3 regions of the Nocardia sp. NPDC004260 genome follow, and region 2 is predicted to be linked to each of the others. Evidence: riboswitches for the same ligand, from Rfam matches in the RefSeq annotation. Region 2 holds a riboswitch; each other region holds the start of a gene.
The links. Region 2 has a riboswitch for S-adenosylmethionine ahead of ACWEO7_RS13490 (aminotransferase class V-fold PLP-dependent enzyme). Riboswitches for the same ligand answer to the same signal wherever they lie in the genome.

Region 1 (7,838 bases), on a different contig from region 2:
CGATCACCGCGGGGTTGTAGCGGAACGTCGGGGTGAGTACCGACGTGCCGAGCTGGATGCGCTGGGTGCGCTCACCGACCGCGGCCAGCCAGGCCAGCGAGAAGGGCGCGTGTCCCCCCTTGTGCCGCCAGGGCTGGAAATGGTCGCTCACGGTGGCGCTGTCCAAGCCGTGTTGCTCGGCCAGCACCGCGATCTCGACGAGTTCACGGGGACCGAACTGCTCCGCCGATGCCTTGTATCCGAGCTTGAGTCCGCTCATCTGCACGCTCCTCGCGTTTCGTTTCGCCGCCATCGCGATCCGTCATCGACAGTAGTCAACGCTGCCGCCCTCCGCGCCGACGGCCCGACGCGGATGATCTTCACAGCGGAGAACACCGCGGCGGGGGCGAAATGTTTCTGCGGTGGCCGCCGCGCGGCGATAGCGGATAATGGCCGCGTGAGCGCAGACGACGAGCCGATCCTGTCCTACTTGACCGATATGGACGGCGTGCTGGTGCACGAGGACCATCTCATTCCGGGCGCCGACAAGTTCCTCGCCGAACTGCGCGCCAACGAGACACCGTTCCTGGTGTTGACGAACAATTCGATCCGCACGCCGCGCGATCTACAGGCGCGACTGCGGCACACCGGGCTCGACATCCCGGAAGAAGCGATCTGGACCTCCGCGCTGGCCACCGCCACCTTCCTGAACGAACAGCGCCCCAACGGCACCGCTTACGTGGTGGGTGAATCCGGCCTCACCACCGCACTGCACGAGATCGGCTACGTGCTGACCGACAGCGACCCGGACTACGTCGTCCTCGGCGAGACCCGCACGTATTCTTTCGAGGCCATCACCACCGCGATCCGGCTGGTCGAGCGAGGCGCCCGTTTCATCGCGACCAACCCCGACCCGACCGGCCCGTCCCGCGATGGCTCGCTGCCCGCGACCGGCTCGGTGGCCGCGCTGATCACCCGCGCCACCGGACGCGACCCGTACTACGTCGGCAAGCCGAACCCGCTGATGATGCGCTCCGCGCTGCGCCGCATCGGCGCACATTCCCAGTCGACGGTGATGATCGGCGACCGGATGGACACCGACGTCATCTCCGGCCTGGAAGCGGGCATGCGCACCATCCTGGTCACCTCGGGCATCTCCACCCGCGCGTCCTTCGAGGCCTACCCCTACCGCCCGACGATGGTGGTGGACTCCGTCGCCGATCTGATCGGCAAGACCAGGTCGCCGTTCGAGGCCTGACCCACGCGTCCGCCGACCAGTCCATGACGCCCCGACACGGACACCCGCCGCTCACCACTGCCTCGTACGAGGAGACGGCGGCCCTTCCGGTTCGTACCCGCGTTCCGACACACGACCGCGACCTGCGCTGCGGCCGAACGCTATTCCGGATGGTCGCCGGGGTGGTCATCCGCGGTGATCGCGTCCACCGCGGCGGACAATCTGGCGAGCACCTCGACGGTCAGCGCGAGTTGCTCGCGGCCGAGTTCTTCGGCGAATCGCCGCGCCATCACCGCGTGCTGCGGGTCGATCCGACGGACCGCGGCCAGTCCCGCGTCGGTGATCGCGACGAGTTTCGCCCGGCGGTGTGCGGGATTGGGACGGTATTCGGCAAGGCCCTTGCCCACCAATAGATCCGCGATGCGCTGCACGCTCTGGCGGGTGATGCCCATTTCCCTGGCGATCCCCGCTACGGGCAACGGCGCTCGCAAGACCGCGCCGAGCACCTGCCACCAGGCGGCGGTGAGACCTGCCGGTCGCGCCATCTCCTCGGCGATCGCGAGGAATTGACCGTTCAGGCGGAACGACGTGATCGCCGCCGCGGCGAACAGCTCCTGATCAGCGTTCATGCTTCACCTCCCGAGGCCTCTCGGCGATCCGTACCCCCGGACGATTCTCGCTTACGCGTGCTGCGCGTCGTATTCCGCCAGCACCGCCCATCCGGCCGGATCGGAGTGCGCGTACAACGCGTACCAGCCATCCAGCACATGCGGCTCGTACACGCCGAGCCTGCCGAGCACCTCGCGCGCGAACTCGAACGGCGCGCTCGCCCCGGCGGTGATGACGTCACCGTCGGTGACGGCCGGTTCGTCGACGTAGTGGTGCGCGCCCGAATACCCGCTGTAGCGAAGGTATTCGGCGACGTTGCTGGTGTGCTCGCGGGTGTCGAGCAGGCCCGTCTTGGCCAAGCCGAACGTCGCACCGCACATCGCGGCGACCGGAACACCGGCGTCCACGAACTCGCGTGCCTTGTGCGCGAACGGATCCAGTTGCGGCCCCTCCCAGGTGTCCGCCCCCGGCAGGATCAACATCGCGCTGTCCGCGGGGGTCAGCTCGGCGAGCACAACGTCCGGCACGATGCGCATGCCGCCCATCGTCGTGATCGGCTCCACGGTCAGGCCGACCGTCTTCACCTGCCAGGTTCCCGGTTCCCGGTGCCAGCTCGGCTTGTTGATATGCGCCGTCGCCGCGCCCACCTCCCAGTCGGCGAGCGTGTCGTAAACGGCCATGTGCACGGTCTTCATCATGACAGCATGCTGTCATATTTGACAGCATGCTGTCAAAGAGGACGATCGCCGGCACTGCCCGCGAATCGGCAACTACGCTGAACCCATGCGAATTTCGGTGGCGGCGGACGAGCTGGTCGGAGTGGCCGCGGAACTGGTCGACGAACTGGGCAAGCGCGGCCACCAACTCGTATTGCACGGCGCGCTGTCCGACGAGGAACGCGACGACTGGGCGTGGGCCAGCGAAGCGGCCGCCCGCGATGTCGCCTCCGGCCACGCCGACCAGGCCGTCGTCTGCTGCTGGACCGGCACGGGCGCCTCCATCGCGGCCAACAAGGTCGCCGGGGTCCGCGCCGCACTCTGCGCGGACGCCTCGACCGCGGCGGGCGCCCGCACCTGGAACGACGCCAATGTGCTTGCCTTGAGCCTGCGCTCGACTTCCAGCGCCGAGCTACGGGAGATCCTCGACTCCTGGTTCACCACCGAACCGAGCTCGTCCCCGGACGACCGGGCCAACATCGCCCATCTCACCGACATCGAGCGCACCGCCGATGCCTGACGAAGCCTTCTTCGCGTAACGTGCGGCGTCGACAGCACGAAAGGGGACGCCCTCCCACCCGCGATGGCCACGAAACCCGGCGATACGGTCGAGGCATGTCCGTGCAGAGCGCCGGTGGCACATTCGGGAACTACTCGCTCGAACGCTTGCTGGGCCGTGGCGGCATGGGTGAGGTGTGGTTGGCACACGACCCCGAGGGCCGCGCCGTGGCGCTCAAGGTGCTGTCCGCGGCGTATACCGCGGATTCGCTCTATCGGCAGCGCTTCGAGCGGGAGGCGCGGCTGGGAGCTCGGGCGCGCGACCCGCACATCGTGCCCATCCACGCGTTCGGCGAGGTCGACGGCCATCTGTTCTTGGAGATGGCCTACATCGATGGCGTCGACCTGGGCACCCGGCTGCGATCTGGCGCGCTGCCGCCGGATCGGGCCGTCGACGTCGTCGCCCAGGCCGCCGAGGCGCTGGACGCCGCGCACGCGGCCGGACTCGTGCACCGCGATGTGAAGCCGGGCAACATCCTTCTGCACACCAGCGGTTTCGTATATCTGATCGATTTCGGTATCGCCCGCGCTGCCGACGGCACCGCGCTCACCGCTACCGGGCTGGTGGTCGGCACGCTGGGGTACATGGCGCCGGAGCGATTCACCGGCACGGTCGATGCCAGGTCCGATGTCTATTCGCTGGCCTGTGTGCTCTATGAGGCCCTCACCGGACAACCGCCCTACGGCGCGGGCGATCCGGCACAACAGATGCGCGCGCATCTGATGGCCGAGCCGCCGCGCGCCTCGCGGGCGGCCCACGGCGTCCCGGCCGCGCTCGACGATGTCATCGCCCGGGGAATGGCCAAAGAGCCGGACGCACGCTATGGCAGCGCGGGGCAATTCGCCGCGGCGGCGTCGGCCGCTCTGGCCCGGTCCACGATTGCGCGACCGGCCCCGCCTCTCGCGGCACCGGCCGCCCGCCCGCGAACTCGCGTCATGACCGCCGCCACTCCGGCGCAGCCGACGCCCGGGGTACGTTCACCCGCTCCGACCGGGCAGCTCGATCGTCGGCGAAAGCGCCGATGGATACCCGTCGCCGCGGGGGCGGCGCTCGTCGTCGCGGCGGCGTTGTGGCTGCTGGGAGGCAACATAGGGTCCGCGCCCGTCGCAGGTCCGACGACCCGCGAAGCCGCTACGCCGACCGATACTCCGCTGCCCCCGACCGGCGGACAACCCGCGAATCGGGGTACTGCCGTGCGCGACGGAAACTTCGCTTTCACCGTGACAGATGTGGGCTCCGGCGGCGGTTCCCGAACGATCGTCACACTGACGGTCACCAACGTGTCCGACCGCGACCAAGTCCTCGACGTCACCGGTCAACGGCTGATCACCACCGCGGGCCGCTCCGTCGCACCCGACGCGGCGGCCACCGCCGGACTCAACCAGCCCGGCGACGACTTCGCACGCATCGCGCCCGGCCGCGCCGTGACGATCCGGCTGGCCTTCGACCTGCCGGGCAAGAACAAGAACGGCAAGAAGAACGACAAGAAAGACGACGTTCCCAGCCACTTGATCCTGCACGGTGCACCGTCTTCACCCGGCGTCACCGTGCCGATGTGACCGATCCCTGCTCAGGCGAGGGCTTGGTCGAGATCCTGGAGCAGGTCTTCCACGTCCTCCAGACCCACCGAGATGCGGACGACGCCGTCGGACAGGCCGATGGTGGCCCGGCCTTCGGGGCCCATGGCGCGGTGGGTCGTGGTCGCGGGGTGGGTGATCAGGGACTTGGCGTCACCGAGGTTGTTGGAGATGTCGACGATGCGCAACCGGTTCAGGACTTCGAACGCGCGCTTCTTCGCCTCGTTCTCGGGCGCGTTCAACTCGAAGGTGACCACGGTGCCGCCGCCGCTCATCTGGGTTGCGGCCAGCGCGGACTGCGGATGCGAATCCAGGAACGGGTATCGCACCCAGCTGACGGCCGGGTTGCTCTCCAGGAAGCGGGCGATGCGCAGCGCGGACTCCGACGAATGGCGCACCCGCAGCGGCATCGTCTCCAAGCCTTTGAGCAGCGTCCACGCGTTGAACGGGCTCAGCGCGGGGCCGGTGTGGCGCATCAGCGTCTTGACCGGGCCGTCGATGTAGTCCTTGTCGCCGAGAATGGCGCCGCCCAGCACACGGCCTTGGCCATCGATGTGCTTGGTGCCCGAGTAGACCACCACGTCGGCGCCGAGTTCGAAGCCGCGTTGCAGCAGCGGAGTGGCGAACACGTTGTCCAGCACGACCTTCGCGCCCGCCGCGTGGGCCAGCTCGCTCACGCGGCGCACGTCGACCAACGTCTGCATCGGATTGGCGGGCGTCTCGAAGAAGACCGCCTGGGTGGGCACGGACAGCGCCTGTTCCCACTGGTCGAGATCCTCGCCGTCGACGAAGACGGTCTCCACGCCCCAGCGCGGCAGGATCTCGTTGCACACCACGAAGCACGAGCCGAACAGGCTGCGCGCGGCGACGAGCCGGTCGCCCGCGCCCAGCAGCGCGCCCAGCGCGGTGAACACCGCGGACATGCCGCTCGCGGTCGCGAAGCACGCCTCGGCGCCGTCGAGCAGGCGCATCCGCTCCTCGAACATGGCCACCGTCGGGTTGCCGTAGCGGGAGTAGACGAAATGTTCGACCTCGCCGGTGAACGCGGCCTCGGCGGCCTCCGCGCTCTCGTAGACGAAGCCGGAGGTGAGGTAGAGCGCCTCGGCGGTCTCCTCGAAACCGGAGCGCCGCAGCCCGCCGCGCACGCCGAGCGTCGCGGGGCCGACGCTCTCGGGCAGCGGCTTGTCGAAGGCGCCGCCGGTGATCACGACTGCCGCCAGGGCAATCCGAGGGCACGCCAGCCGGAGCCGCCGCGATGCCCGGATTCGTCGAGCGGGCCTTCGAAGCCCTCGAGCACGTTGTAGGAGGTGCGGTAGCCCGCCGAGGTGGCGGCGATCGCCGCGCCCACCGAACGCTGACCGGAGCGACAGAGGAAGACGACGGGAGCCTCGGGATCATGGCCGTCGAGCGCTTGCTTCAGCTGCTCGACGAACGCCTCGTTGCGCGCCCCCGTGGAATCGACCCACTCGATCAGCACGGTCGGCCGTTCGATCGGACTCGTGTCGGGGACTCCGACGAACCTCCATTCCGCTTCCGTCCGCACGTCCACCAAGACGGCTTCGGGATTGTCCCGCAGCAGCTCCCAAGCCTGCTGAGGGGTGATGTCACCGGCATAACTCATGTGCACCTCCTGCGAATCCGCACTTGCCGCGCCCGGGACCAGGGCGCCGCCAGGTCGTCACCCGGAGCACCCCACCGCGGAGGAGGGTTGCCGACCAGCAATGCCGGGGCTTGACACTGGTTCTCATGACCTTCGACTGAGATTGCACCGACCCGGGTCACCGTGTCAAACCGTGTCGCACCCTGCGCGAACGCTCACGTGCATACCAGCCACTTGTCGCCGGACCTGGTGAGAATCCAGGTCGTCGTCTTCTCCTGCCCGCCCACCTTCGTGGTGACGGTCGCCTTGCCCCGGTCGCCGTCCACCATCGGTGAGTCGATTTTCGTGATCTCGACGGGCTTTCCGGCGCCGTCCTGGCCCGCCAGCGGTGAGTGGGCGGCGTCGAAGCCCTGGCACGCGGTGCCGGGCGGCGGCACGGCGTCGCTGCGGTTGGAGCCGTCCACGAAATTGCGAACGGCCGCCGTGATGCGGTCGGCGTCTGTGACATTTTTCTCAGCGGGCGACAGCACACCACCGAGCACGATCGCGATCAGCACGATCGCCGCGACCACCGCGGCGGCGACGAACGGGACCACCGAGCGTTTATCGGTCTGATCGACCCGGATGATCTCGTCCTCGCCCGCGGTCGGCTGCTGTTCGGTCATGGCTCGATGATCCCTGGTCGGCGCCGGTATCGAGCGCTCGGCCCCGGGCAGAACACCAGCGCGGCGCCGACTCCGGGGCGCGCGGCGACGATAGACCGCGCGCGAGCGGGTAAGCGGCAATCGTGGCTGTCGATGGCATCCGTCGAGTTCACGCACCGACGCGGGGCGGCGTCGGCCATCCCGATAGAATCGCGGGACGGCGGCCTGCTGTCATAGCGAATCGGCAGCTCTACGCCGCGGCGAACGGAGCACCGTGCAGCCACGAGCCGGCAACGCCGGCGTCCGCACCGGACGGGTGCGACCGAGCCGGTGCGTCAACTTAGCCTAAGCTAAGCCCGACGTCATTAATTGTTTCGACCATAAAGGTGCGCGTAAAGAGATGACCGAACAGAGTGCAGTAGAGGATGGCGGTGTCCGCGAGCCCTCCGTGGTGACGCAGGCTTCCTCCTCCGGGCCTGACGCGCACACCGCGAAGACCCGCCCGCTCCGCATCGCGATCGTGGGCGCCGGACCGGCCGGGATCTACGCCGCCGACGCCTTGATGAAGTCCGATGCCGAGGTGTCGATCGACCTCTACGAGCGCATGCCCGCGCCGTTCGGCCTGATCCGCTACGGCGTCGCACCCGATCACCCCCGCATCAAGGGCATCATCACCGCCCTGCACAAGGTCCTCGACAAGCCGCAGGTGCGCCTGCTCGGCAACATCGACTACGGCACCGACATCACCCTCGACGACCTGCGGGCCTTCTACGACGCGGTGATCTTCTCCACCGGCGCCAACGCCGACCGCGCCCTGCCGATCCCCGGCATCGACCTCGACGGCTCCTACGGCGCCGCCGACTTCGTCTCCTGGTACGACGGCCACCCCGACGTCCCCCGCACCTGGCCGCTGGAGG
Region 2 (7,838 bases):
GTCCATGGTCTATCCCGCCGACTACGGCTACATCGAGAACACCCTCGGCGAGGACGGCGACCCGCTGGACGCGCTGGTCCTGCTGCCCGATTCGGTGTTCCCCGGCGTGATCGTGGAGGCCAGGCCGGTCGCCATGTACAAGATGACCGACGAGGCGGGCGGCGACGACAAGATCCTGTGTGTGCCCGCGGGCGACCCGCGCTGGGACCACATCCAGGATCTGAAGGATGTCCCGGAGTTCGAGCTGGCCGCGATCAAGCACTTCTTCGAGCGCTACAAGGATCTCGAGCCCGGCAAGTTCGTCAAGGGCTCGGAGTGGGTCGGGCGGGCCGAGGCCGAGGCCGAGGTGCAGGCGTCCATCCAGCGGTTGAAGGATCAGGGCGGACACTGAACCCCTTCGGGCACAACGAAAGCGGGGAGTCCGGCAGACACCGGACTCCCCGCTTCCGGTCGGTGTCACGAAAGGCGAAAAGGGACACCCGGAATCCGGATGCCCCTTCTCTGTGACAGGTGGCTCAGTAGTAGATGTACAGGTCGTAGCCGTCCCAGGTCTCGATGCACTCCCAGTAATAGCCGCCGGTGCTCGGCGACTCGCCGTCGGCCCGGCACGCGCTCAGCGTGGCGTAGGTGCCGACGTAGGTGCCGCCGTAGGCGACATCCTGGTAAACCGGTGCGGCGGAGGCCGTAGCGGCCGTCGACACCCCGGCGACGGCAGCGGTGGCCAGCAGACCAGCGGCGAAGAAGGACTTGATACGCATCGCTCTTGCTCCTGAATGCGAGATGAAATTTTTGACGCTTCAAACGATATGGGCGATCGGCATCTCGCACAGCCACCCCTAGGGTGAGGGCAACGCAACCCTGAGGCGAATCACCTTGCCCACCCTCGATACCCACCCTTGGGGTCGGTGACGGCGCACTCGCCCGGGTGCGAGCGCGCCGCCGGTGTCAGTGGCCGCGGAATTCGGGCGCGCGCTTCTCGAATACGGCCTTGACCGCCTCGGCGAGATCCTCCGACGGCAGGAACGCGGCGTTCCACGCGGAGACGTAGCGCAGGCCCGCGGCGATGTCGTCCTTGCGCCGCTGCTCCAGTACGTCTTTGACGCCTTGCACCACCAGCGGCGGGTTCGCCGCGATCTCCCGCGCGGTGGCGTGCGCCGCGTCCAGCACCGCCTCTTGGTCCGAGAAGACGTCGTTGACCAGGCCGATCTTCTCCGCGCGCGCGGCGTCGATGTCCTTGGCGGTGTAGGCGAGTTCGCGCAAGTGCCCCTCACCGATGATGCCGGGCAGCCGTTGCAGCGAGCCGACGTCGGCGACGATCGCGACCTTCGCCTCGCGCAGACTGAACTTCGCCTCCGCGCTGGCGTAGCGGATATCGGCCGCCGCGATGAGATCCAGCCCGCCTCCGATGCACCAGCCGGACACCGCCGCGATCACCGGCTTGCGGCAGTCCGCCACGGCCGTGATCGCGGCCTGCATCTTGCGCACGTCGACGAGGAAGTCGGTGCGAGGGGCGGCCAGCGCGCGATCGGCCAGCAACGGGCCGAACGTGCCGCTCATCGCGGGCAGGTCCAGACCGTAGGAGAAGTGTTTACCGGAACCGGTCAGCACGATCGCGCGCACCTCCGGATCGGCGTCCAGCGCCTGGAACACTTCCGGCAGCTCGCGCCAGAAGTCGGGACCCATCGCATTGCCCTTACCGGGGCCGATCAACGTCACCTGCGCGACGTGATCCTTCGTTTCGACGGTGAAAGCCTGCCAATCTGTCATTTGTACAGCGTATCGAGACAAATCGAAGCCCGTGTCCCGACCCGGTGCTGCGCGACTCGGAAAGAAACCTCGCCGCGTGTAAACCCTGCGCAAATTTCGCAATGGTGTACTGGTTCGCGATGGGCAGAACAGCGGATCATGAGCAAGTCAGCAAACCTCATTCACCGGCTTCGGAGGACATCATGCTGATGCATCGCGGGATCGGTCTCGACCGCTTCAACGAAATGCCCCGCGGCCGCGCGGTGCACGCGCTGTACGAGTGCTGCTGCAACGTCACGTGGGCCGCGACACTGGCCGACGCTCGCCCCTATTCCGATCGGGACGCGCTGCTGAGCAAGGCCGATGTCGAACTGCTCGCGCTGTCTCAGCGGGACGTCGACCGCGCCTTCGAAGCGGTTGCGCACGAACCGGACTCGGCGCGAGACGTGACCGAACTCGCGCGGATAACCCGTGGGCGGATCGCCGGGATGCTCGGCCCGGCCGAGGGCTATCCGGAATACTGAGCCGACCGCGTGACTTCCCCGGCGTCCCGACCGCAATCGCTCTACCCTGGTGGGATGCGCAGGTCGTCATTGCCACCGGTCGCCTGCCGAGTCGCGGACACCCTCATCTCCCGGGGCCATCACGGTCTCATCGTGGCCCAGCCGGAGCCCACCCACACCGCCGACGACGCCGCGCGGGCGCTCGGCGTCGACGTGGGCGCGATCACGAAGTCACTGGTGTTCCTGCTCGACGACGACCCGGTGTTGCTGCTCGTCTCGGGCGCGCACCAGGTCGACCTAGCGAAGACCGGCGCGCGTCTGGAAGGGACGCTGACCCGCGCCCCCGCCGACATGGTGCGCCAGGTGACCGGTCAGCCCATCGGCGGCGTCGCACCGGTCGGCCACCCGACCAACCTGCCCACTTGGGTCGACAACGCGCTGGCGCACCATCGGGAGGTATGGGCGGCGGGCGGACATCCGAACACCATTTTCCGCACGTCGTTCCCGGAGCTGCTGCGGATCACCGCGGGTCTTCCGATCGACGTCGACTGACCGGCGCGAGCGTCCCAGGATCGTGGGCCACGAGACCGAGCGTAGTTTCGTGATGTGACCGAAGCGGATCCGAGCGGCATCACCGCGGAGCAATATCGTGCGTCGATGCGCCATTATCCGGCCGGCGTCACCGTCGTCACGCTGCGTTCGCCGCAAGGGCCGGTCGGCTTCACCGCGACTTCCTTCGCCTCGCTGTCGCTGGACCCGCCGCTGGTGTCGTTCAATATCGCGCACACCTCCTCCAGCCTGTCCGGCATGCTGGACGCCGAGTCCGTCGTCATCCATTTCCTCGGCGAACACCAGCAGCACCTGGCTCACCGGTTCTCCCGAACGGCGGAGGAGCGTTTCACCGACCGATCTCTGTGGACCGCTCTCGACACCGGCGAACCCGTCCTGCACGGCACCCCCATCTGGCTACGCGCCACCGTGCACCAACTGATCCCCATCGGCGACCACACCTTCGTCGTCGGGTTGGTCACCCGGGTACACGACAACACCGACGAGAAGCCCTCCGCCGCACCGCTGCTGTACTACAACGGGCGCTATTACCGGCCGACCGCCCTCGGCGACTGACCCGAGTTCGCTACGCCACCCTCGGCCGCACCTGCACCACCAACTCGGCGTCGAGCGCACGGGCCAGCCGCTCCAGCACAGGAAGGCTGGGCACCGTCCCACCCGCCTCGAATGGGATCCTTAGTGCCCTTTTCGACGAGATCGAGGAACAAGCGTTGTTTCAGCCCACCAGGCAGGGAGCCGCGCCGGTGGGGGCGGTGGAGGTGAAGGGGCGCGTTTCCGGGGTGGGGTTCCATACACCGTTCTCGGCGGCGTAGTTCCAGGTGGGGCCCGTCGCCACAAGGGTGGCGATCGCATCGATCAGGCGGTCCACATCGGCGGAGGTGGTGCCGAGGCCGATGCTCGCGCGCAGTGCGCCGTCCAAGCCGAGGCGGGTGAGCAGCGGGTGGGCGCAGAAGCGTCCGTCGCGAACGCCGATACCGTGTTCGGCGGAAAGATAGGCGGCGACCTGGCCGGGGGCGAAATCGTCCAGAGTGAACGCGACGATGCCGACGGAGTCGGGGCTGTCGGTCCAGATGCGCAACAGCCGAACGCCAGGAATCTCGGCCAAGCCGTCGCGGAGACGGTCGGCGAGCTGATGTTCGTGCGCGGCAAGGGTTTCGGCGTCGATGACACAGAGCGCGTCACAGGCGGCGGCCAGCGCGGCTGCGCCGAGCACGTTCGGCGACCCGGCTTCGTGCCGCTGCGGAGCGGGCGCCCACTCGGCCGCGTCGGTACTCACCTCACGCACCGCGCCCCCGCCGGCGAGGTAGGGCCGCGCCGCGTCGAGCCAATCCCGTCTGCCCACCAGCACACCCGCGCCGAACGGCGCGTACAGCTTGTGGCCGGAGAACGCCAGGTAGTCGATTCCATTGGCGCGCAGGCTGATTCGACGATGCGGGGCCAGCTGGGCCGCGTCGACCAGGATTCGGGCGCCGCACTGGTGCGCGACGGTGGCCAGCCGCTCCAGCGGAAGCACCTCGCCGGTCACATTCGACGCACCGGTCACCGCGAGCAGTGCGGCCGGCCTGCTGCACAGCTCGGCGACCAGCCTGCCGATGGTCTCCTCCACCGTGTCGGCGGCCTGCACGACCCGCCTGCCCTGCATGGTCCAGGGCAGGAAGTTGGCGTGGTGTTCGATGTCGAGCACCACGGTGTCGCCGGGCACGCAGGACGCGAGCAGGTTCAGCGAGTCGGTGGTGTTGCGGGTGAACACCACCACTTGATCGTCGGCGGCGTCGAGGAACCGGGAGACCGACCCGCGGGCGGCCTCGTAGCACTCGGTGGAGATCCGGGAGGCGTAGCCCGCGCCGCGATGCACGCTCGCGTAGTACGGCAGCAACTGCTGCACCCGGTCGGTGACCTGCGTCAACGCCGGCGCGCTCGCCGCGTAGTCGAAGTTGGCGTAGGTGGCCGTTCCGCCTTGCACCAGCGGAACGAGCAATTCGTCGCCGGAGACCCGGGCGAGAGCGGCACAGGTGTTGTCGACAGTGGTAGTCATCACGTGAATCCCGTCGGCTAAGGGACCCGCAATCGAATGATTCGTCGAGTCCGCGCTTGCCGCGCCCGGTCGGGCGGCGGCCGGGTCGTCACCCGGAGCACCCCACCGCGGAGGAGGGTTGCCGGCCAGCAAGCCGGGGCTTCGCGCTGGCACTCATGACCTGACCCGAGGGTGGCAGAAGCGCCCCGGCGCTGTCAACCACGTTCGACCCCGAGTCCCCAGGAGCACCGCGTGGAGATAACCACCAGGCGTGAGCCTTTACAAGCATCCCGACGACAGCACGCGAGCCGCTGCCTCGACATCCCACGCGCCCCTCGGCAACTGACGCCTTCGACCGCGCTCCGAGGCGGCGGACCGGTCGCCGGCGCCACGAGCCTCGACGCCGCACGCGCCCATCCCGAGGTCCGCACCGCTTCGATGAGCGGAATCACACCCGCACACGAGCCATCTCCCGGCGAACCCGAGGGACGACGGACCGACCAGCGATCGGCCTGTCGCGGCGGCGAATATCGATCCCACCTGCAACAACGCGCACGGCGCCCGCCGATCCGGCGCCCGCTCCGGTGAACAACGAACGACGACAACCCCGGGTACCGTGGACAACTGGCCATCGTGGCGTTTGCCCTTTGGTAACCCAGCTATGACACAACAACGGGAAAGTGTGAGGCGAGTCGATGGGAGGTGCGCAGAGCACCATGCTCGAGATAGACGTCGACGCGCCCGCGGGCCCGTTGTCGCGTGGTGACCGCGCGCCGGAGGCCAGGACACTGGTCGACATCCTGACCGCGACGGCGCTCGCCCACCCCGACGCCCCTGCCATCGATGACGGCCGAGTAGTGCTCTCCTACCTGGAGCTGGTCGTCGAGATCGAGAAGACCATGGCCCGTCTCGCCACCGCTGGTGTGCGACCGGGCGACCGGGTCGGCGTACGCGTACCGTCGGGCACCCGTGAGCTCTACGTGACCATCCTCGCCGTCCTGTACTCCGGCGCGGCCTACGTGCCGGTCGACGCAGACGACCCGGACGAGCGCGCCCAACTGGTCTTCGGCGAGGCGCAGGTCACCGCGATCGTGACCGCGGCCGGCATCGAGACCACCGCCGCGGGCATCCGCGCGGCGGAAGAGCAGCGCGAGGAAAGCTGGTCGACGCTGCCGAGTCCCCGCGACGACGCTTGGATCATCTTCACCTCGGGTTCCACCGGCACGCCGAAAGGCGTTGCCGTCACCCACCGCAACGCGGCCGCCTTCGTCGACGCGGAAGCCGACCTGTTCCTTCCGGACGCCCCGATCGGTCCGAGTGACCGTGTGCTCGCCGGATTGTCGGTCGCCTTCGACGCGTCCTGCGAGGAGATGTGGCTGGCCTGGCGCAACGGCGCCTGCTCGGTGCCCGCTCCGCGTGAGCTGGTGCGCACCGGCGCCGATCTCGGTCCCTGGCTGGTGCGGCGGCGGATCACCGTGGTCTCGACCGTCCCGACCCTGGCGGCGACCTGGCCGGTCGAGGCGCTGGAGGCGGTGCGCCTGCTCATCTTCGGCGGCGAGGCCGTCCCGCCGGAACTCGCCGAGCGTGTCGCCGGAAACGGTGATGTGGCGCGCGAGGTGTGGAACACCTACGGTCCCACCGAAGCCACGGTCGTCGCCTGCGCCGCGCGGTTGGACGGTCAGTGGCCGATCCGAATCGGATTGCCGCTCAACGGCTGGGATCTGGTCGTCGTCGATGCGGCGGGTAACCCGGTGGCCGAGGGGGAATCCGGCGAACTGGTGATCGGCGGGGTCGGGCTGGCCCGCTACCTCGACCCGGCCAAGGACGCCGAGAAGTACGCGCCGCTGGCCTCCGTCGGCTGGGAGCGCGCGTACCGCAGCGGCGACCTGGTGCGCAACGACAGCGCCGGTCTGGTCTTCCTCGGCCGCGCCGACGATCAGATCAAGCTGGGCGGGCGGCGCATCGAACTCGGCGAGATCGATAACGCTCTGCAACACCTGCCCGGAGTCACCGGCGCCGCGACGGCCATCCGCACCACAAAAGCGGGCAACAAGCTACTGGTCGGCTATCTGACCGGACCCGGACCGGATTTCGATGCCAAGGCCGCGCGCGCGGTCCTCGCCGGACAGTTGCCCGCGCCGCTGGTGCCCCGGCTCGCGGTGGTCGACGAACTACCCACCCGCACCTCCGGCAAGGTCGACCGCGACGCGCTGCCCTGGCCGCTGCCCAACGCCGCCGAGGACGACGACGACAACGACCTGACCGGCACGGCCCTGTGGATCGCCGGACTCTGGGACGCCATCCTCGGCGCGGAGGTCGGCGATCCGGACGCGGACTTCTTCGACCTGGGCGGCGGTTCACTCGCGGCGGCCCAGCTGGTCACCGCCCTGCGCGAACGGTATCCGCAGATCGCCGTCGCGGACGTCTACGACCATCCCCGCCTGGGCGCGCTCGCCGAGCTGCTGGAGCAGACCACGCCCACCGTGGCCGTCGCCGACCGGACGGTGCGGCCGACGCCACCGCTCGCGCAAGCCGCGCAGGTACTCGCCACCATCCCGCTCACCACCCTCACCGGCCTGCAGTGGCTCACCTGGCTGGCGATCGTCGGCAACATCGCGGCCTGGTCCGGGTCGCTGCCATGGCTGCCACAGCTGTCCTGGTGGTGGACGCTGGTCGCGTTCCTGCTGTTCATCTCGCCGCTCGGCCGGATGGCGATCTGCGTGGCGGGCGCGCGGCTGCTGCTGCGCGGTGTCCGGCCGGGGCGCTATCCGCGCGGCGGCTCGGTGCATCTGCGGTTGTGGGCGGCCGTGCGCCTGTCCGAGGCCAGCGGCGCGGAGAATCTGTCCGGCGCCCCCTGGATGGTGCCGTTCGCCCGCGCGCTGGGCGCGAAGATCGGCAAGGGGGTCGACCTGCACAGCCTCCCGCCGGTGACGGGGATGCTCGAACTGGGCGACGGTTGCAGCGTGGAGCCGGAGGTCGACCTGTCCGGCTACTGGATCGACGGC
Region 3 (7,838 bases), on a different contig from region 2:
GCGGCCGAAAGCGCCCCGACCAGGTCACGTTGTCACCGGCCCACAGGGCGCGGAACAGTTCGTAGCCTTCGCGATTGCGGTCCCACTGGTCGTCGGGCGTGACGTGGTACAGCTGCGCCTGTGCGGCGCCGTTGCCCTTGCCGATGATCAGCTCGAGCCGCCCGCCGGACAGGTTGTCCAGCGTGGAGTAGTCCTCGAAAGCGCGCACCGGGTCCAGCAGGCTCAGCGTGGTCACCGCGGTGAACAGCGTGATCCGCGAGGTGAGGGCAGCCAGGTGGGACAAGATGACCGGCGGCGCGGCGGACAGGAACGGATCCTCGTGCCGCTCCCCGACGGCGAACCCGTCGTAACCCAGTTCCTCGGCCAGCCGCGCCTGGCCGACGACGTCGCGCAGGCGTTCCCGGGTGCCGGGCAGGCGGCCGGTCCGCGGATCGGGTACCCGGGTGACCAAGGTGAACAGCAGGAACTTCACGCGATCGCTCCCAGCACGGGCAGCCGCTTCTCGAAGGGATGCGGCCCGATCTGCTCCGCGGGCAGGTCCGGGTCGTAGAGCGCGCGGTAACCGGCGGCGAGATAGAGGGCGACCGCTTCGGGCTGACGCGGTCCGGTGGTCAGGTAGATCCGCCGGTAGCCGCGGCGCGCGATCTCGGCTTCCAGCTGCTCGAGTACGAACAGCCCGAGCCCTTGCCTGCGGTGCTCCCGCGAGGTCCAGATCCGCTTCAGCTCCGCGGTGTGCGCGTCGTAGCGCTGGAACGCGCCGCCCGCCACCACTTCTCCGTCGCGGGTGACGACCAGCAGCGCGCCGTGCGGCGGCGCGAACGCGGTGGCGGAGTGCTCGCGCAACGAGGCGTGCACCTCGCCGGGCGTGCGACCGTAGCGGCTGCTGTACTCGAGGGCGAGTTCGGCCAGCAGGGGCGCGGCCAGGGGGTCGTCCTGGGCGACCCGGTGCACGCGCAGCGTCGGGGTCGAGAGCGGTTGTGTCATCGGCTCAGCGCTTCTTCGGCAGGCCGGGCGGGTTGATCCGCGATTCGGCGACCTTCTCGCTCTGCAGGCCCCAACGGTCGATCACCTGCTGATATGTGCCGTGCTCGATGGCGTAGGCGAGCGCGTGCTGCACGGCGGTGATCAGCCCGCTGTCCTTCTTGGTGAGCACGGCGATCTCGCCTTGCAGCGCGTCGCCCGCACCGGAGAAGGTGCCCACGATCCTGGTCTGCTTCGCGGTGGCCGCGTGGTAGATCGCCGTCGGGTTCGGGCCGAGGTAGCCGTCGAGCCGCTGCGAGGCCAGCGCCAGGTAGTAGTCGGTGGTCTGCTGGAAGTAGGCGATGTCGATCGGGGGCAAGCCCTCGGCCCGGTTCTGCTCGTTCCACTTCACCAGCAGCTGCTCCTGGTTGGTGCCGCTGCCGACGCCGATCCGCTTGCCCGCCAGGCTCGTCCGATCCTTGTATTCCAGCTTGCTCTGGATCGGCACCTCCAGCGCGACATTGTCCTTGCGGTAGGTCGCGAAGTCGTACTTCTCCTTGCGTTCCTCGGTGACGGTGACGTTGGAGATGAACGCGTCCACCTCACCGGAGTCCACCCGCACGAAGTTCTGCGACCAATCGGCCACCTGCGCATCGAGTTTCAGGCCGAGGATGTCGGCGACCAGCGAGGCGAAGTCGATCTCCGAGCCGACCACCGTCCTGTCGTCGGTGGCGTAGAACCGCAGCGGCGGCGCTGCCCCGGACGTGCCGGTCACGACCAGCGTGCCGCGGTCGCGGATCGCCTTCGGCACCTCGGCGGCGATGGCATCGACCTTGGCGGTGCGAACGCGGCCGGACTGGGCGGGGGAGAGGTCGAAGGTGACCGAACCGGCGGGCTGCGCGGCGCTGTCCGCCTCGGGGTCGGTGCAGCCGGTGGCCAGCAGCACGACCGCGGTCGCGGCGGCGGTGACCAGGGCGGAGAACTTCATCGGATACCTGTTCGTCAACGGACTCGGGAAAGGAACGCGCGAGTGCGCGGGTGTTCGGGATGGTCGAGAACGACCGAGGGCGGGCCCTGCTCGACGATGACGCCCTCGTCGAGGAACACCACGGTGTCGGCGACCTCACGGGCGAAGCCGATCTCGTGGGTGACGATCACCAGCGCGGTGCCGCCGTGCGCCAGATCGCGGATCACGTCGAGCACTTCGCCGACCAGTTCCGGGTCCAGCGCGGAGGTCGGCTCGTCGAACAGGATCACGCGCGGGCGCAGCGCCAGCGCGCGAGCGATCGCCACCCGCTGCTGCTGCCCGCCCGACAGCCTGCGCGGATACGCGTCCGCCAGGTGTCCGATGCCGACCCGATCCAGCAGCAGGCGTGCCTCGCGCTCCACCTCGGTCCGGTCGCGCCGCTGCGCGGACAGCGGTGCGAGCGTGACGTTGTCGAGCACGGTCAGGTGCGGAAACAGATTGAACTGCTGGAAGACGAAGCCGATCCGGGAGCGCTGCTTGCGCACCGCGTGGTCGGGCAGCGCGTGCAAGCGGTCGCGGCGCAGCCGATATCCGATCAGCTCGCCGTCGATGTGCACGGTGCCCGCGTCCAGCGTCTCCAGATGGTTCACCACGCGCAGCAGGGTCGACTTGCCCGACCCGGATGGGCCGATCACGGCCACCACCTCGCCGGATCGCACGGTGAGATCGATGCCGCGCAACACTTCGTGCGAGCCGAAGGATTTCCGGACGCCGCGGACCTGCACGGCGAGTGTGGCGCTCATCGGGTCGCTCCGCGCGGTGCGGCGGGCCCGGCCTCGGCGACCTCGCGCAGCTTCCGCCACGCGCGTTGCAGCGGCGTCGGCGGCGGCGTGCGGTGCGCGCCCTTGGCGTAGTGGCGTTCGATGTAGTACTGCGCCACCGAGAGCGCCGTGGTGAGCACGATGTACCAGACCGTCGCGACCATCAGCAGCGGCACCACCCGTCCGTTGCGCCCGTAGATGACCTGGACCTGGTAGAACAGCTCGGCGATCGCCATCACCGACACGATCGAGGTGCCCTTGAACAGGCTGATCACCTCGTTGGCCGCGTTCGGCAGGATCGAGCGCATCGCCTGCGGCGCCACCACCGTGCGGAATTGCCGCAGCCGTGGAATCCCCAAGGCGGCGGCGGCTTCCAGCTGACCCGCGTCCACCGAGATGAAACCGGCCCGGATGATCTCGGCCGAATACGCCGCCTGATGCAGCGCCAAGCCGATCACGGCGGCGGTGAAACCGCTGATCACCCCGTTCACCTCGAAGGTGAACAGCGCGGGCCCGAACGGGACGCCGACCGAGAGGGTCCGATACAGGTAGGCGATGTTGAACCAGAACAGCAGCTGCACGATCAGCGGAATCGAGCGGAATGCCCAGATGTAGACCCACGCGATCACCCGCAGCACCGGGTTGTTCGACAGCCGGGCGATCGCGAGCGCGGTGCCGAGCAGAAAGCCCAGCGCCGTGCCCCACGCGGTCAGCTCCAAGGTGACCCGCAGCGCCGACAGCACCGACTCGGCCGTGATGTACCGCGCGAACGTCGGCCAATCCCAGCCGGGATTGGTGGCCAGCCCGTGCACGAACTGGGCGAGCAGGATCAGCGCGACGGCACTGATCACCCAGCGCCAGGGATGCCGGGTCTTTGCGACGGTCGGCGTCGCGCCGGTCTCGGCGGGGGCCGGTGTTCCGGTCGGGTCCGGTTCGATCGGCGCGGCCGCCTCGGGGGCGGCGTCCGGCGCGGTGGACGCGCTCATGACGGGTCCTCGATGATCACTTCGGTTCCTCCATCGGTCCCGGCGGAAGCACCCGCACCCGGTGACCGGGGGGTTGCTGCGACGTCGACGAGCCAGGTCTCTCGGTCGCTCTGGATGGTTGGCGCCGACCCCCTGTCAACGGATGTCAGGGGCGAGCCGAATCATGATGCCCAGTAAGGGAAGCCTGGAACAAGAGAAGTAATCACCGTGAGCGTAGATCTTGTCGACGCCGATTCATCGGATCTTTGTAGTAACCGGGCGTGCGCTGCTCTGCCGACGGCGAGGTGAGTTTCGCCGCTTCGCCGATCCCGGGCGCGTGGCGCCGGACTGGGATGGTCCGATGCAGCATACGGCTATCGCCGACGCTGGGGAACGCCGGTGGGCTACGCGGAGGTCCGTTCCGGGCAAACGGGACTCGCCACGAAATTGCTGTGTGCAATACCGGCTGCTGATTGTGTTTGCCGGAGTACTGTCCCCCTCGATCGTTCCGCCGATGAGGAGGTTTCGTGAACATATTGCGCCGTCTGACCCAGTTGTCCGCTGTCGCGACCAGTTCGATCGCCTTCGTGCTCGCCGGGCCGGGGGCCGCGTTCGCGGCTCCGGATGCCACGATTCCCGCGTTCCCCGAGGACTCCGTGCCGATCGCCGCCCCCGGTGACCTGTTCGGCGCGTATCAAGCCGCGCTCGACGCGTTGCGCGCGCTCGGTATCCAGCCGTTCGCGTACCCGAGCGCGTCGGCGTTCTGCCTCGACAACACCACGGCCGGTCTGGCGCCCGCCGTGGCAGGCGCCATTCCGGGGCCGTGGCCGAAGACCACTGTCCAGATTCCCGGCCAGGACCTCAGCGCCGTCAAGGCCGGGCAGGCCATGTTCACCTTCGTGCCCTACGGGCTCGGTCCGGACGGCCCGAATACCGCGGGAATGCAGGTGAGCTGGCTGAATTTGAATACCGGCCGCAGCGGCACGGCCGCCATGGGGCCGCTGCCAGAGGTCGCGCGTTCGATGGTTCCCGCGGCCGTTCCGCCGGACCAGCGGCCCGTGGCCGAGCAGGCGATCCGGGACTTCCTCGTCGCGTCCCTCCCGATGGGCGGGGTGCGCGCGGTCCCGGTGGACACCGGGAAGGGCACCGTGCTCGCCGCGATGTTCGGCACGGTGCAGAACGGCGCCAAGTCATGCTTCTTCCTGCCGACGGTGGGAATCACCCCGGTGCCGTGAGATTCCGTCACCGCGGCACGGTCGCTCAGGGCAGCGGCCGACCTTTCCAGCGCGCCGTGCCGCGGCGACGGGCCAGGTGTGACCGCACCCACAAAAGCAGATACACCGCCACCGATACCGGGTGCGCGACGGCGGCAGACAGATCCGAAGGTTTCAGCGGGCCCCCGGTTTCGGTCGAGCGGGCCAGCAGTCGCCCGGCGACGGCGGCGAGCCAGCCGATCAGGCCCGCCCGGCGGTGCGCCCCGCGGCCGAACACCGCCACTGCGGGCGGCAGCCAATAGGCAAGGGCGGCAACCAGTCCCACCGCCGCTCCACCCGTTATCGTGCCGTCGTAGGCCGACCAGAGCCAGCGGGAGTAGCCCGCGTCCAATTCCGCGGCGTCGCGATACATCCTGGTGCGGGCCAGCGGTCCCGCGGCCACCAGAACCGTGGAGTGACCGGCTCGACGCAGCGTACGGGCGATGTCGAGGTCCTCGGTGACGCTTCCGGCCACCGCCGTGTGGCCGCCCACCGACCGGTACGCGGCGTTGTCGAACACGAGGAACTGCCCGCACGCCACCGCCGTGGCGGGCCGAAGGCTCCGGTCGGCCGCGGTGACCGGCAGCGTCGAGGCCCACGACCAGCACAGCAGGGGCTGCACCAGCGCCTCCGCCACCGAGCCTGCCACTTGCAGGGGCCACGGGGAGACCAACGCGGCGCGTCGTCCGCGCAGCGCGCCGACCGCTGCCGCGAGCGCCGTCGGGGCCAGTCGCACGTCGGCGTCCAAGAAGATCAGCACCGGCGTCGACACCTCCTCGGCCAGCCGGACGCAGGCGGCGGCTTTTCCGGTCCAGCCGGGGACCGGGTCGGACTCGCTGCGCAGCAGCGTGAAACGCGGGTCGCCGTCGATCGCCGCGCGGGCCGCGGCGCCGGTGTCGTCGGTGGACCCGTCGTCGAGGATGCGTACCGCCATGCGCGGCACGCCCACCTGGGCGCGCAGGTCGCCGATCAGCTCGGGTAGCCGGTCGGCCTCGTCGCGCGCCGGGATACAGACGGTGACCGGTTCGATCACCGTCGTCGGGGTGTTCGTCAACCGCCGCACGGTGATCCGGTTGTACAGCGCGAGGCCCGCGCCGAGCGCGGCGACCGCGGCGGCGAAGGAAGGCAGGATCGAGTTCGCGCGCAACGTCTTCGGCAGGTCGGCACTCACCATGCGGGCCACGCTATCGCGGCACACCGACCTGTCGCTCAGCGATTCTGCGTCACCGAGCGCCACCAGCGGCTGAGAGAGAAGCCGACTTCCGGCGCGCCGGGCGCGGCGGGGTTGCGGTCCATGTACGCCATGGCCGCGACGATGGCGGCCACCGCGAGCGTGATGCCGCCCGCGATGCCCGCCCAGCCCGCGAACGAGCGGGTGTTCGGGTCGGCGTAACTGACCTCGGCGCGCAATGTGGAGACATCACCGGGCGGCAGCTTCCAGGAGACGACGTTGTCGCCCTCGCGGCTGCCGTTGGTCTTGGCGACGCGCGCCGGGAACGCGATGGTGAACTGCACGTCCGAACCGTGCGGCGGCACCGATTTCAGATCGACCCGCCCGCTCAGGCTGACCAGATCGCCGGTGCGCTGGAATTGCAACTGGAACATGCCCTGGGTCTGCTCGGACAGCCCGCCGAGCTGCTGCACCTCGCCGAACGACAGATCCTCGAAGAAGACCTGGCTGCCCGTATATCCGTCCTGGGCGTACGGCTCCACCCGCACCTTGGCGGCCAGCGTCTCGGGCGCCTTCAGCTGCGGACCCTTGTCCCCGGGGTCGGCGGGCACCACGGCGGCGACGATCCGTCCGGACACCCGGTCGTTGGACGAGACCCCCATCGAAACCTGGACCCGCAGGCACGCTGCGAGCATCGGGACCAGCATCGCCGCGAGCAGGACGACCGAAGCGGCACGCAGGGCACGGCGTGGGACCCGCCGCGGCGGACGATCCAAGGTTTCGAGCTTCGTGGTGACGGGACTCGGCTGCACGGGTGACATCGTGCCAGGCCGTCCGCCCGGAATGAAACGCGCCACTCATCGCGCGCGTCGGCGCGCCGAGTGCGGGGAATCACCCCGGGTCAGCGGCGCGCGCGAGCCAGGACGACGAGCAGGGGAACACCGAGCACACCCATACCGGCGAAACCGTATCCGGCCGACGGCAGGAGACCGAGGAACACCGCGTGGGCCAGCGCCGACCCCAGCCAGGTCCACAGGAAAAAGGCCACCGGTACGGCGACCGCGATCGCGCGGCCACCCGGTCGCGGGACCCGTACGGGATCCGGAGCCGCTCGCTCCCAGAGCGCCAGCAAGCAGCCCATCGCGAGCGCGACCGCGAACCAACCCAGGTAGTTGGTCACCGGAATCAGGTCCAGCCCGGGCAGTCCGGAGCGGGTGTCACACCAGGTCCACTGCCCGTCGGTCACCATCTGCGAATCCAGGAACAGATCCCAGCCCACCGCACCCACCGCCGTCGCCACGACCCGCGTGACCGTGCGCTGTGACAACAACCCGGCCACCACCCACACCGGATACATCCCGCCGGTCCAGGCCAGCGGGACGAGCAGCGGCACTGTGAGCAGAGCGGGCCCGAGCCGGTCGGTCGCGTACTCGTAGCAGCCGAACGGTATGCCGGTCGCGGTACCGATCACCTCGGCCGTGAGCCCGAGGCCGGAAACGATGATCAGGAAGCCGACGGCATAGCGGAACCCCCTGGTCGCGGTCGCGTGCGCCAGCGCGGCCGCGGCGGAGAGCAGCACGACCGCGACGGTGACACGGTCGCGCGCACCACCCGCGGCGAGTGGGTAACCGATCTGCGCGACGATCGTCAGCACGACCAAGGCGAGTGGCAGCAGAAAACTCGCCGAGCGGTATCGGGACC

Region 1: it holds a riboswitch for S-adenosylmethionine, as region 2 does, so the genes downstream of both, ACWEO7_RS05720 (rhodanese-like domain-containing protein) here and ACWEO7_RS13490 (aminotransferase class V-fold PLP-dependent enzyme) in region 2, are expected to answer to the same signal.
Region 3: it holds a riboswitch for S-adenosylmethionine, as region 2 does, so the genes downstream of both, ACWEO7_RS23595 (amino acid ABC transporter permease) here and ACWEO7_RS13490 (aminotransferase class V-fold PLP-dependent enzyme) in region 2, are expected to answer to the same signal.

What each region holds. Positions count from the first base shown of each region.
Region 1 is NZ_JBSGEZ010000006.1:16,714-24,551, forward strand. It holds gene fgd (glucose-6-phosphate dehydrogenase (coenzyme-F420)) at 1-259, opposite strand, end outside; gene ACWEO7_RS05690 (HAD-IIA family hydrolase) at 479-1,237, shown strand; gene ACWEO7_RS05695 (MarR family winged helix-turn-helix transcriptional regulator) at 1,378-1,845, opposite strand; gene ACWEO7_RS05700 (type 1 glutamine amidotransferase family protein) at 1,897-2,523, opposite strand; gene ACWEO7_RS05705 (RpiB/LacA/LacB family sugar-phosphate isomerase) at 2,609-3,061, shown strand; gene ACWEO7_RS05710 (serine/threonine-protein kinase) at 3,157-4,659, shown strand; gene ACWEO7_RS05715 (O-succinylhomoserine sulfhydrylase) at 4,671-5,885, opposite strand; gene ACWEO7_RS05720 (rhodanese-like domain-containing protein) at 5,882-6,298, opposite strand; SAM riboswitch class IV at 6,313-6,429, opposite strand; gene ACWEO7_RS05725 (Rv0361 family membrane protein) at 6,493-6,942, opposite strand; gene ACWEO7_RS05730 (FAD-dependent oxidoreductase) at 7,322-7,838, shown strand, end outside.
Region 2 is NZ_JBSGEZ010000018.1:65,471-73,308, forward strand. It holds gene ACWEO7_RS13460 (inorganic diphosphatase) at 1-391, shown strand, start outside; gene ACWEO7_RS13465 (hypothetical protein) at 516-758, opposite strand; gene ACWEO7_RS13470 (crotonase/enoyl-CoA hydratase family protein) at 946-1,767, opposite strand; gene ACWEO7_RS13475 (2-oxo-4-hydroxy-4-carboxy-5-ureidoimidazoline decarboxylase) at 1,950-2,270, shown strand; gene ACWEO7_RS13480 (YbaK/EbsC family protein) at 2,325-2,801, shown strand; gene ACWEO7_RS13485 (flavin reductase family protein) at 2,907-3,374, shown strand; gene ACWEO7_RS13490 (aminotransferase class V-fold PLP-dependent enzyme) at 3,535-4,854, opposite strand; SAM riboswitch class IV at 4,902-5,015, opposite strand; gene ACWEO7_RS13495 (Pls/PosA family non-ribosomal peptide synthetase) at 5,550-7,838, shown strand, end outside.
Region 3 is NZ_JBSGEZ010000042.1:44,221-52,058, reverse strand. It holds gene ACWEO7_RS23615 (LLM class flavin-dependent oxidoreductase) at 1-472, opposite strand, end outside; gene ACWEO7_RS23610 (GNAT family N-acetyltransferase) at 469-984, opposite strand; gene ACWEO7_RS23605 (ABC transporter substrate-binding protein) at 989-1,948, opposite strand; gene ACWEO7_RS23600 (amino acid ABC transporter ATP-binding protein) at 1,963-2,730, opposite strand; gene ACWEO7_RS23595 (amino acid ABC transporter permease) at 2,727-3,734, opposite strand; SAM riboswitch class I at 3,762-3,855, opposite strand; gene ACWEO7_RS23590 (hypothetical protein) at 4,241-4,948, shown strand; gene ACWEO7_RS23585 (glycosyltransferase) at 4,974-6,140, opposite strand; gene ACWEO7_RS23580 (LppM family (lipo)protein) at 6,176-6,958, opposite strand; gene ACWEO7_RS23575 (carotenoid biosynthesis protein) at 7,039-7,838, opposite strand, start outside.